2 regions of the Pseudomonas tremae genome follow, and region 2 is predicted to be linked to the other one. Evidence: riboswitches for the same ligand, from Rfam matches in the RefSeq annotation. Region 2 holds a riboswitch; the other holds the start of a gene.

Region 1 (5,501 bases), 950 kb from region 2:
CGCCAGATATAGAGGTGTCTGATGACCAAGCAACGCCGTACCTTCTCCGCTGAATTCAAACGTGAGGCCGCAGGCCTCGTGCTCGATCAAGGTTATAGCCATGTCGAAGCTTCTCGCTCGCTTGGAGTGGTCGAGTCTGCGCTGCGTCGCTGGGTTAGCCAGCTCCAGCAGGAGCGCAATGGCGTGACGCCTCAGAGCAAAGCCCTGACGCCCGAGCAGCAGAAAATTCAGGAGCTGGAAGCGCGCATCGCTCGTCTTGAGCGGGAGAAATCCATTTTAAAAAAGGCTACCGCGCTCTTGATGTCGGAAGAACACGAGCGCTTGCGCTGATCGATCAGCTAGGTGCCCATGAGCCGATCGAATTGCTGTGCGAGATGTTCGAGACACCTCGCTCGTGCTACTACGACCATTGCCAGCGGCGTCGGGCTCCAGACACCGAGCGGGTTCGTTTACTCAGTCGAGTCAATGAGCTGTTCGGGCAAAGTCGAAGCGCTGCTGGCAGCCGCAGTATCGTTTCGGTATTGCAGGAAGATGGCGAGCAAATTGGCCGGTTCAAGGTACGTGGCCTGATGCGGGAACTGGGATTAATCAGCAAGCAACCTGGCTCTCATGCTTATAAAAAAGCAACAGTGGAGAGGCCTGACATTCCGAACATTTTGAATCGGCAGTTCGATGTACCCGCGCCCAATCAGGTTTGGTGTGGCGACATCACCTACATCTGGGCGCAAGGAAAATGGCATTACCTGGCGGTGGTTATGGATCTTTATGCGCGTCGGGTGGTGGGCTGGGCGTTTTCAAACAAACCGGACACGGACTTGGTCATCAAGGCGCTGGACATGGCTTATGAGCAACGCGGCAAGCCTCAGGGCCTGCTGTTTCACTCAGATCAGGGCTCCCAATATGGGAGCCGACAGTTTCGCCAGCGGCTTTGGCGATACCGCATGCGCCAGAGCATGAGTCGCCGAGGTAATTGCTACGACAACTCGCCGATGGAGCGTGTATTCCGCAGCTTGAAAACCGAGTGGATACCCGCCGTGGGCTACATGACGGCCCAAGAGGCACAGCGGGATATCAGTCATTATCTGATGCATCGCTACAACTGGGTTCGGCCACACCAGTTCAATAATGGACTGGCACCCGCTCAGTACGAGAAAAAACTTAACGTCGTGTCCGGGATCAGTTGACCACTACAGTTGACGTCACCGGATGCAGAAGCGATAGGGGTTGTACCGTGACCCGGCAGTGGGCAGGCGTGCTTGTCGCCCAATCGAGCTGAAGAAATCATTGCAGGCCGGCCTTATGTCTTTGATCCGTAAATAATAACCAGCGTTTAGTTGACGCATGGGAGGCTATTGGAAACGTGAAAGGCGGTCTGTAGGAGAAGTCTTAATTTTCGCGTAGTGCCCTGAGAATCTGATCAGGATGTTATCTATATATTTCTGGCTGTGGAGGGTGACATCGTCGTAGTGGTAACAAATCTTAGTGCCTGAAAGGGTCTGGCTGATCGGGGGGACGGTGGTGTGAGAGGACGGCGGGTGTGGACCCGCCCCCTAATCGATTCTGCGTTTATAGGTCTCGGGCCGTCAATCAGGCCGCCGCAGACAAGTGCTCGTAAAGAATTGTCGCGCCGACCACGATCAGCACGATACCGCCGACGATTTCAGCTCGTTTGCCGACCATGGTGCCGAGCACGCGGCCCAGCATCACACCTATAGTGACCATTACGGTGGTTGCCAAACCGATCGCCAGGGCAGCGACCATGATATTGACGTCGACAAACGCCAGGCCGACGCCGACCGCCAGGGCATCGATGCTGGTGGCGAACGCCGTGACGGCAAGAATCCAGAAAGAGTGCGAGCCGGGTTTTTCCTGCTCCTCATCATCATCGTGCTTAAGGCCGTTGTAGATCATGTGCAGGCCCAGCACCAGAAGCAGCGTGAAGGCGATCCAGTGGTCCCAGCTTTCAGCGAAGCGGGCGGCCACCTGACCAATGCCCCAGCCGATCACCGGGGTAATGGTTTCGATAGCACCGAATATCAGGCCTGTGCGCAACGCTTCGATAAAACGCGGCTTATGCAGGCTTGCTCCTTTACCAAGGGCCGCAGCAAAGGCGTCCGTGGACATGGCAAGCGCGAGAAAGAGGAGGGAAATCGGGTTCACGGTTATATCCAGTCGGGCTATGAGTCAACGACGCAACCACACGCCCGACTTTAGGCATGGATGCATCGTTGGTCTCGCCAACCAGAAGGTGTTCGCACCACGGCATGCTGCCGAGAATGTTGATACGAACGCTCTGTGACCGGAGTCAAGAGCAGGCTACTCCCCAACAAGGGCGGCCACTATAGCCATGTAAATGTGAAAAATATATGTACAGAATTGCACGACGGCAAAAAAAACCCCATCACGAGGATGGGGTTCTTTTAATGCTTCGTCTCGTGCTTACACTTGCAACGCCGGGATGTTGGCGTTTGCAGCGGCTTCACGGAACTCGGCGATCTGATCGAAGCTCAGGTAGCGATACACGTCCGCCGCCATGGTGTCGATCTGATTGGCGTAGCCCATGTACTCTTCCACAGTCGGCAGGCGACCCAGAATCGAAGCTACGGACGCCAGCTCGGCCGAGGCCAGGTAGACGTTCGCGCCGTCACCCAGACGGTTTGGGAAGTTACGGGTTGATGTCGACACCACGGTCGAGTTCGGCTCAACGCGTGCCTGGTTACCCATGCACAGCGAGCAGCCCGGCATTTCCATGCGCGCGCCGGCCTTGCCGTAGATGCCGTAGTAGCCTTCTTCGGTCAGTTGGTGAGCGTCCATCTTGGTCGGCGGCGACAGCCACAGACGCGTTGGCAACTGGCCCTTGACCTGCTCCAGCAACTTGCCCGCTGCGCGGAAGTGGCCGATGTTGGTCATGCACGAACCGATGAACACTTCGTCGATCTTCTCGCCCTGTACCGAAGACAGAAGGCGCGCATCGTCCGGATCGTTCGGCGCGCAGAGCACAGGCTCCTTGACGTCGGCCAGATCGATTTCGATGATTTCAGCGTACTCGGCGTCAGCGTCGGCTTCGAGCAGTTCAGGGTTGGCAACCCAGGCTTCCATCGCCTGAGCACGACGCTCCAAGGTGCGCGGATCACCGTAACCCTGTTCGATCATCCAGCGCAGCAAGGTGATGTTCGAGTTGAGGTATTCGATGATCGGCTCTTTGGCCAGCTTAATGGTGCAACCGGCAGCCGAACGCTCGGCAGAGGCGTCAGACAGCTCGAACGCCTGTTCGATGCTCAGGTTATCGAGGCCTTCGATTTCCAGGATGCGGCCGGAGAACGCGTTCTTCTTGCCTTTCTTCTCTACGGTCAGCAGGCCAGCCTGGATCGCGTAGTAAGGAATGGCGTGAACCAGGTCGCGCAGGGTGATGCCAGGTTGCATCTTGCCCTTGAAGCGAACCAGGATCGATTCAGGCATGTCCAGTGGCATGACGCCAGTGGCAGCGGCGAACGCCACCAGGCCGGAGCCGGCCGGGAACGAGATGCCGATCGGGAAGCGGGTGTGCGAGTCACCACCGGTGCCGACGGTGTCTGGCAGCAGCATGCGGTTCAGCCAGCTGTGGATGATGCCGTCGCCCGGACGCAGCGAAACACCGCCGCGGGTCATGATGAAGTCAGGCAGCGTGTGGTGCGTCTTGACGTCGATCGGCTTCGGGTAGGCTGCCGTGTGGCAGAACGACTGCATGACCAGGTCGGTCGAGAAGCCCAGGCACGCCAGGTCTTTCAGCTCGTCGCGAGTCATCGGGCCAGTAGTGTCCTGGGAGCCGACGGTGGTCATTTTCGGCTCGCAGTAGGTGCCCGGACGCACGCCTGTTACGCCGCATGCCTTGCCAACCATCTTCTGCGCCAGGGTATAACCCTTGGTGCTTTCAGCTGGCTGGTCAGGGGTCTTGAACAGGTCGAATTCCGGCAGGCCCAGTTCGGCGCGAGCCTTGCTGGTCAGGCCGCGACCGATGATCAGCGGGATACGGCCGCCAGCGCGGACTTCATCAAGCAGCACCGGGGTCTTCATTTCAAAGGTGGTGATGACTTCGTCGCTGTCGTGCTTGCAGACCTTGCCGGCATAAGGGTAAACGTCGATCACGTCGCCCATGTTGATGTTCGAGACATCGAATTCAATCGGCAAAGCGCCGGCATCTTCCATGGTGTTGTAGAAGATCGGAGCGATCTTGCTGCCGAAGCAGAAACCACCGGCACGCTTGTTCGGTACATAAGGAACGTCGTCGCCGAAGAACCACAGCACCGAGTTGGTGGCCGATTTACGCGAAGAACCTGTACCGACCACATCGCCGACGTAAGCGATAGGGAAGCCCTGGCCGCGCATTTCTTCGATCTGCTTCATCGGGCCGATAGAGCCCTGAACGTCAGGAACGATACCTTCACGGGCCATTTTCAGCATGGCGAGTGCGTGCAGCGGGATGTCCGGGCGGGACCATGCATCAGGTGCCGGGGAGAGGTCGTCGGTGTTGGTTTCGCCGGTGACCTTGAAGACGCGCAGGCTGATCTTGTCGGCCAGCGTCGGGCGCCTCTTGAACCACTCGCCGTCAGCCCAGGACTGAAGGACAGCCTTGGCGTGGGCATTGCCGCTCTTGGCTTTTTCGGCCACGTCGTGGAAGGCGTCGAACATCAGCAGGGTGTGCTTGAGTTGTTCGGCAGCGACTGGCGCGAGGGTGGCGTCGTCGAGCAGTTCGACCAGGGTGACGATGTTGTAGCCACCTTGCATGGTGCCCAACAGTTCGGTCGCGCGTTTTTTGTCGATCAGGGGGGAAGTGGCTTCGCCCTTGGCCAGGGCAGACAGGAAACCGGCCTTGACGTAGGCGGCTTCGTCAACGCCTGGCGGAACGCGATTGGTGATCAGGTCGACAAGGAAAGCTTCTTCGCCAGCCGGGGGATTTTTCAGCAGCTCGACCAGGCCTGCAGTTTGCTCGGCGTTAAGCGGCTGGGGCACGATACCCTGGGCGGCACGCTCTTCGATGTGTTTACGGTAGGCTTCAAGCACAGTATTAACCCTCATCAGTGGTCCCAAATGGGTGTCCGGGACGCTCATCCAGAAACCGTCCGCGCCCACGCAAGGCTTATTGAACCTTGTTGGCAGGGTGTCGGCGGTTCCTAACAGAAGCTGTTTTCAAAGTTTTACGCCTGCAGAACGGGGGGAGTGACGGTCGACACGGCCATTCTTGATGAGGGAATGGCCTGTCGACGCCGCGATGCGGGGTTAACCTGACTGTGCTCGTGACGCTTTGAAAACAGCTTCCAACGGACATTGGCGCCTTAAAAGGCTCGCTGATTCTACGCCAAAACTTCGTTAAAGGTAAGTTAGACCCTACATCTTCGGGGGTGAACTTGCTTAGACAAAGGGCTAACATACCTGCCTGTTTTGCCTTCCGCAGTCTTGCCTGCCATGCCCGATTACATCATCAAAACCCCCTGCGTCGGCCTTTGCTCCACTGTTTACGGGGA
Region 2 (5,501 bases):
TGCGTTGCTGCTCGGCGGGTGCCAGGCAGTCAATACCACCAGTGGCGACTCGGTCGGTGTGGAGCGCAAACAGTACATGTTCAGCATGCTTTCCACCGATGAAGTCAACAAGATGTACGCTCAGTCCTATCAGCAGACGGTGGGTGAGGCGACCAGCAAAGGTATCCTCGATACCACCAGCGCCAACGCCAAACGTGTCCACGCCATTGCGGATCGGCTGATTGCCCAGGCCCCGAAACTGCGGCCCGACTCGGCGCAATGGAAGTGGGAAGTCAACCTGATCAAAAGTGACGAGCTGAACGCCAACTGCGGCCCTGGTGGCAAGATCTTCGTTTACACCGGTCTTATCGACACCCTGAAACTGACTGACGATGAACTTGCGGCTGTCATGGGCCACGAGATTGCTCATGCCCTGCGCGAGCATGGCCGCGAAGCGATGTCCAAGGCATACGGTGTGGCGATGGCCAAGCAGGGTGCTGGCGCCTTGTTGGGGCTTGGTCAGGACAGCCTGGCGCTGGCCGACACCGTGGTGAACTACAGCCTGACGCTGCCCAACAGCCGCAGTAACGAAAACGAAGCCGACCTGATTGGTCTGGAGCTGGCCGCGCGTGCCGGTTACAACCCTAACGCCGCCATTACCCTGTGGCAGAAAATGACTCAGAACTCAGGCGGTTCGCAGCCCGAATTCATGAGCACTCACCCGGCGTCGGAAAGTCGTATTTCTTCACTGCAGGCGGCGATCCCCAAAGTGATGCCGCTGTATCAGCAGGCTGCCAAGTCCTGATTGAATGATTGTCCTGCGCTGCGGCATTCGCCGCAGCGTCCTTGCAGTGCCGATCAAACCCAGCCGCTGACCTGCATCGCCTTGTAGACAGCCACCAGTGCCAATACGAAAAACGCGCACGCCGCCAGACGGCGGATCAGCGTCAGCGGCAACTTGTCGGCTGCAAAATTACCCGCCAGAACTACCGGGACATTGGCCAGCAGCATGCCGATGGTGGTGCCGAGAATGACCAGCCACAGGTGCGAATATTGCGCCGCCAGCATGACGGTGGCGATCTGCGTCTTGTCGCCTATCTCGGCGATGAAGAACGTTATCAGCGTGGTCATGAACGGGCCGAATTTTCGCGCTGTGCTGGCCTCGTCATCGTCCATCTTGTCCGGGACCAGTGTCCACAGCGCCGTGGCGGTAAAGCTGGCGGCAAGAATCCAGTGCAGGACTGCGTCGGAAAGGAACGTGCTGAACCAGGCGCCCACAGCGCCAGCTGCCGCATGATTGGCCAGTGTCGCGGCGACAATGCCGGCGATGATCGGCCAGGGTTTGCGAAAGCGTGCGGCGAGAACAAGCGCTAGCAGCTGCGTCTTGTCACCGATTTCGGCGAGTGCGACGACAGCGGTGGGGACCAAAAATGATTCCAGCATCAGGATTCCTTGGGGGCGGGTCGACACGGCTATGACACGTACAGCCTTCCCGCCCCGGGTAAGGTGTTCGTGTCATAGGTCTGGTCAAACCACTGATCCGTCTGAGCGGATTCCGGGTCGCACGTACCATGGTCTGAGGACCAAGTATGTTGATACGTGCCGGACGAGCATGGCGCTCGTGGGAGACTACTCCCCTAGGACGGAGCGGATTCTGCCTTCGCGAATACGTTTGGGCAAGCGCTTATTTTCAAGAGCGTTTGGCGCTGTAGATCTTGAAACCATTGCCTTGAGCCTTGACGTGGCAGAACCCTACATGCTCTTCGATCAGTGGCTGATAACGCAGAAAGTTATTCGCAACCACGCGCAGTTCGCCACCTGATTTCAGATGTTGGCGTGCTTTTCTCAGCAGGTTTTCTGTTGCCATGTAGTCGGTATGCACCCCGACATGGAACGGTGGATTGCTCAAAATGGTGTTCAAACCCATCGGTGCGGCATCGATTCCGTCCCCGGTCAGGACTTGTGCTTCCAGGCCATTGGCGGCAAGGGTCAAGCGCACACTGGCGGTGGCGAATGCATCCACGTCGAGCATGATCACTTCGTTGTGCGGGTAGCGGCGCTTGACCGCTGCGCCGAGCACGCCGGCGCCACAACCGAAGTCGAGCAGGTTGCCACTGGGCAGTTTGTCGATGTTTTCCAGCAAGAGCGCCGAGCCACGATCAAGACGACCATGACTGAACACGCCCGGCAGGCTGACGACTGTCAAAGGGCCATCCTGCAGTTCGATATGGTAGGGCTTGGCGAGGCTTTCCAGTGCAACGGCTTGCGGGGCGTGTTCGACGGTGACCTGCCAGAGCTGGCAGTGGCGGGCGCTGTCGAGTTTGCGCGCGCGTCCGAAGGGGCTGAGTTGTTTGGCGGCGGCTTCGATCCCGCCACGTTTTTCACCGACCAGAAACAATTCACGTCCGTCGAGGCGGGCGGCTAGCGCGTTAAGCAGGTAATCGGTCAGGTCACGGGCTTTGGGCAGAAACAGTACGGCGGCATCAAAAGCAGCCTGTGGAACCTCGACGCCGAAATCGACGCGCCCCTCGAAACGCGCGTCCAGCGCAGCTTGATCGCCCGCATGCCAGCACCATCCACGCGCATCCGGCAGTTTTCCGAGCAGGTCGTCGGCGGGCAAGCCGACCAGCAACAGCGGGCCTTGAAACAGCTCGGGCTGACGGAGTAACACTTCACTGCGCGGGTCCATGGACTGGCTCCTGAAAAAGCGCGCAGTCTAACAGGATACGGCGGGGCAAACGCAGAGCGTCCAGAACGGCATGCCGACGCTTAGCGTCACACGACAGGCGTCCGAAATAACGTCGCACGATAGTAGAGGTTATCGTTCCTCACGCTCAGCGGGGGAATACCGTTCACGACGCTCTGCGTCGCAAAAAGGCTGGCACCTTTTAGGCAGGCATCAGACAGCGTAATCTGCCGAGTCAGACTTGAACCCTCCAGGAGGTCCCACATGTATTTGGCAGAATTTCTCACCGTCGCGCTAATCCACCTGCTGGCCGTCGCCAGTCCCGGCCCCGACTTCGCGGTCGTGGTGCGGGAAAGCGTGACGCACGGGCGCAAGGCGGGCACCTGGGCGGCGCTTGGCGTTGGCTCGGCCATCTTCCTGCATGTGGGTTATTCGTTGCTGGGCATCGGGATTATCGTTTCCCAGTCCATCGTGCTGTTCAACGCTCTGAAGTGGGCTGCCGCCGCGTACCTGCTGTACATCGGCATCAAGGCCCTGCGCGCCAAACCGGCTGCGGCGAATGACGAGGCGTTGACCAAGGCCGTCCTTGGCGAGCGCACCGCTCGCGGCGCCTACATCAGTGGCTTTGTCACCAATGGCCTGAACCCCAAGGCGACGCTGTTTTTTCTGTCGCTGTTTACCGTGGTGATCAACCCGCACACGCCGCTGCTGGTGCAGGGCGGCTATGGCGTTTACCTCGCGATAGCAACGGCCTTCTGGTTCTGCCTTGTGGCGCGGCTGTTCAGTCAGGCGCGGGTGCGTGCCGGTTTCGCGCGCATGGGGCACTGGTTCGACCGAATCATGGGCGGTGTACTGGTCGCGCTGGGGATCAAGCTGGCACTCACCGAGGTGCATTGAAACGTACAGGCCAGAGGGCCTTCGTCTCCCGGGGCGCAGGCCGGGCCGCTGCGCCCGAAGGCCCATTCGAGGCAGCATAACGTCAGGTCGATGCTCTTCAAAAAATCATACCTTTGAGCGATTCCGATGGCAGCCGACGGCTCTAGAGTCCATATTTCCAGCCTTGCCCGTGGACTTTGAAAAAGGTACCCATATGTTACAGACTCGCGTTCTTCCGCCAGCCGATGGCGCTTACCAGTACCCTCTGTTGATCAAACGCCTGTTGTTGTCCGGCAGCCGTTATGAAAAGACGCGTGAAATTGTCTACCGTGATTCCGTTCGCTACACCTATGCGACGCTCAACGAGCGCATCTGCCGCCTGGCCAACGCACTGACTGCCGCAGGTGTCAAAGCCGGCGATACGGTGGGCGTCATGGACTGGGACAGCCACCGTTATCTGGAGTGCATGTTCGCGATTCCGATGATTGGTGCGGTGATTCATACCGTCAACGTTCGGCTCTCTGCGGAGCAAATCGCCTACACCATCAATCATGCTGATGACCGCCTGTTGCTGATCAACAGTGAGTTCGTGGGGCTTTACCAGGCGATGTCTGGACACCTGAGCACCGTCGAAAAGACCCTGTTGCTGACCGATCAGCCGGAAAAGACCGCCGAGCTGCCCAATCTGATTGGCGAGTATGAAGCGTTACTGGCTGCAGCCAGCCCCACCTACGAATTCGAGGATTTCGACGAGCATTCGGTCGCGACCACGTTTTATACCACTGGCACCGCCGGCAATCCCAAGGGCGTCTATTTCACCCACCGCCAACTGGTCCTGCACACGCTGGGCGTGGCAACCATCATGGGTTGCATCGACAGCACCCGGCTGCTCGGCACCGATGATGTCTACATGCCCATTACGCCGATGTTCCACGTGCATGCCTGGGGCATTCCGTATGCAGCGACCATGCTGGGCCTCAAACAGGTCTACCCAGGCCGTTATGAGCCTGAGTTGCTGGTAGAGCTGTGGCGCCGAGAGAAGGTCACTTTTTCGCATTGTGTGCCGACCATCCTGCAAATGCTGCTCAACGCCAAGTCTGCTCAGGACGTCGATTTCGGCGGCTGGAAAATCGTCATTGGCGGCAGCTCACTGAACCGCAGCCTGTATCAGGCGGCCAAGGCCAAGGGCATTCAGCTCACTGCCGCCTATGGCATGTCGGAAACCGGCCCCCTGATTTCAGTGGCGCACATCAACGAAGAGCTGAAGGCCGGCAGTGAAGACGAGCAGATAACCTACCGAATCAAGGCTGGCGTTCCGGGGATGCTGGTAGATGCTGCGATCATCGATCAGCAAGGTAATTTTCTCCCGGCCGATGGCGAAACCCAGGGCGAACTGGTGCTGCGCGCACCGTGGCTGACCGAAAGCTATTTCCGTGAACCCGAGAAAGGTGCCGAACTGTGGGCGGGCGGATGGTTGCGCACGGGCGATGTGGCCACGCTGGACGGCATGGGGTTCATCGATATTCGAGATCGTATCAAGGACGTTATCAAGACCGGAGGCGAGTGGATCTCTTCTCTGGAACTCGAGGATTTGTGCAGCCGACATCCTGCGGTTCGCGAGGTCGCGGTGGTGGGAATAGCCGATCCGCAATGGGGCGAACGACCCTTCGCCTTGCTGGTGATTCGTGACGGTCATCAGCTGGATGCCAAGGGGCTGAAAGAGCATCTCAAGCCTTTTGTCGAGCAAGGTCACATCAATAAGTGGGCCATTCCCGGCCAGATCGCGCTTGTTACGGAAATTCCCAAGACCAGCGTCGGCAAGCTTGATAAAAAGCGCATGCGTCTGGATATCGCAGACTGGCAAAATAACAACAGCGCGTTTCTTTCCAGCCTTTGACGCCGGTGTCAGCCGTAGCTGCTGGTGCGGCGCGTGTCTGCGCCGCAGGTTCTGATCGGTGAC

Evidence for each region. A riboswitch is a leader RNA that binds a small molecule or an ion and turns the genes downstream of it on or off. The one in region 2 is predicted to bind manganese.
Region 1: another riboswitch for manganese. It lies ahead of mntP (manganese efflux pump MntP); the one in region 2 lies ahead of I9H09_RS04725 (TMEM165/GDT1 family protein).

What each region holds. Positions count from the first base shown of each region.
Region 1 covers NZ_CP066270.1:1,973,900-1,979,400, forward strand. Annotated here, with positions in the region: one part of gene I9H09_RS09180 (IS3 family transposase) at 22-277, shown strand; one part of gene I9H09_RS09180 (IS3 family transposase) at 277-1,184, shown strand; partial or broken gene I9H09_RS27125 (PAAR domain-containing protein) at 1,184-1,285, opposite strand; gene mntP (manganese efflux pump MntP) at 1,588-2,160, opposite strand; yybP-ykoY riboswitch at 2,167-2,332, opposite strand; gene acnB (bifunctional aconitate hydratase 2/2-methylisocitrate dehydratase) at 2,440-5,040, opposite strand; gene I9H09_RS09195 (DUF1289 domain-containing protein) at 5,443-5,501, shown strand, end outside.
Region 2 covers NZ_CP066270.1:1,019,550-1,025,050, forward strand. Annotated here, with positions in the region: gene I9H09_RS04720 (M48 family metallopeptidase) at 1-784, shown strand, start outside; gene I9H09_RS04725 (TMEM165/GDT1 family protein) at 838-1,422, opposite strand; yybP-ykoY riboswitch at 1,492-1,630, opposite strand; gene I9H09_RS04730 (methyltransferase) at 1,670-2,668, opposite strand; gene I9H09_RS04735 (LysE family translocator) at 2,930-3,562, shown strand; gene I9H09_RS04740 (fatty acid--CoA ligase) at 3,756-5,438, shown strand.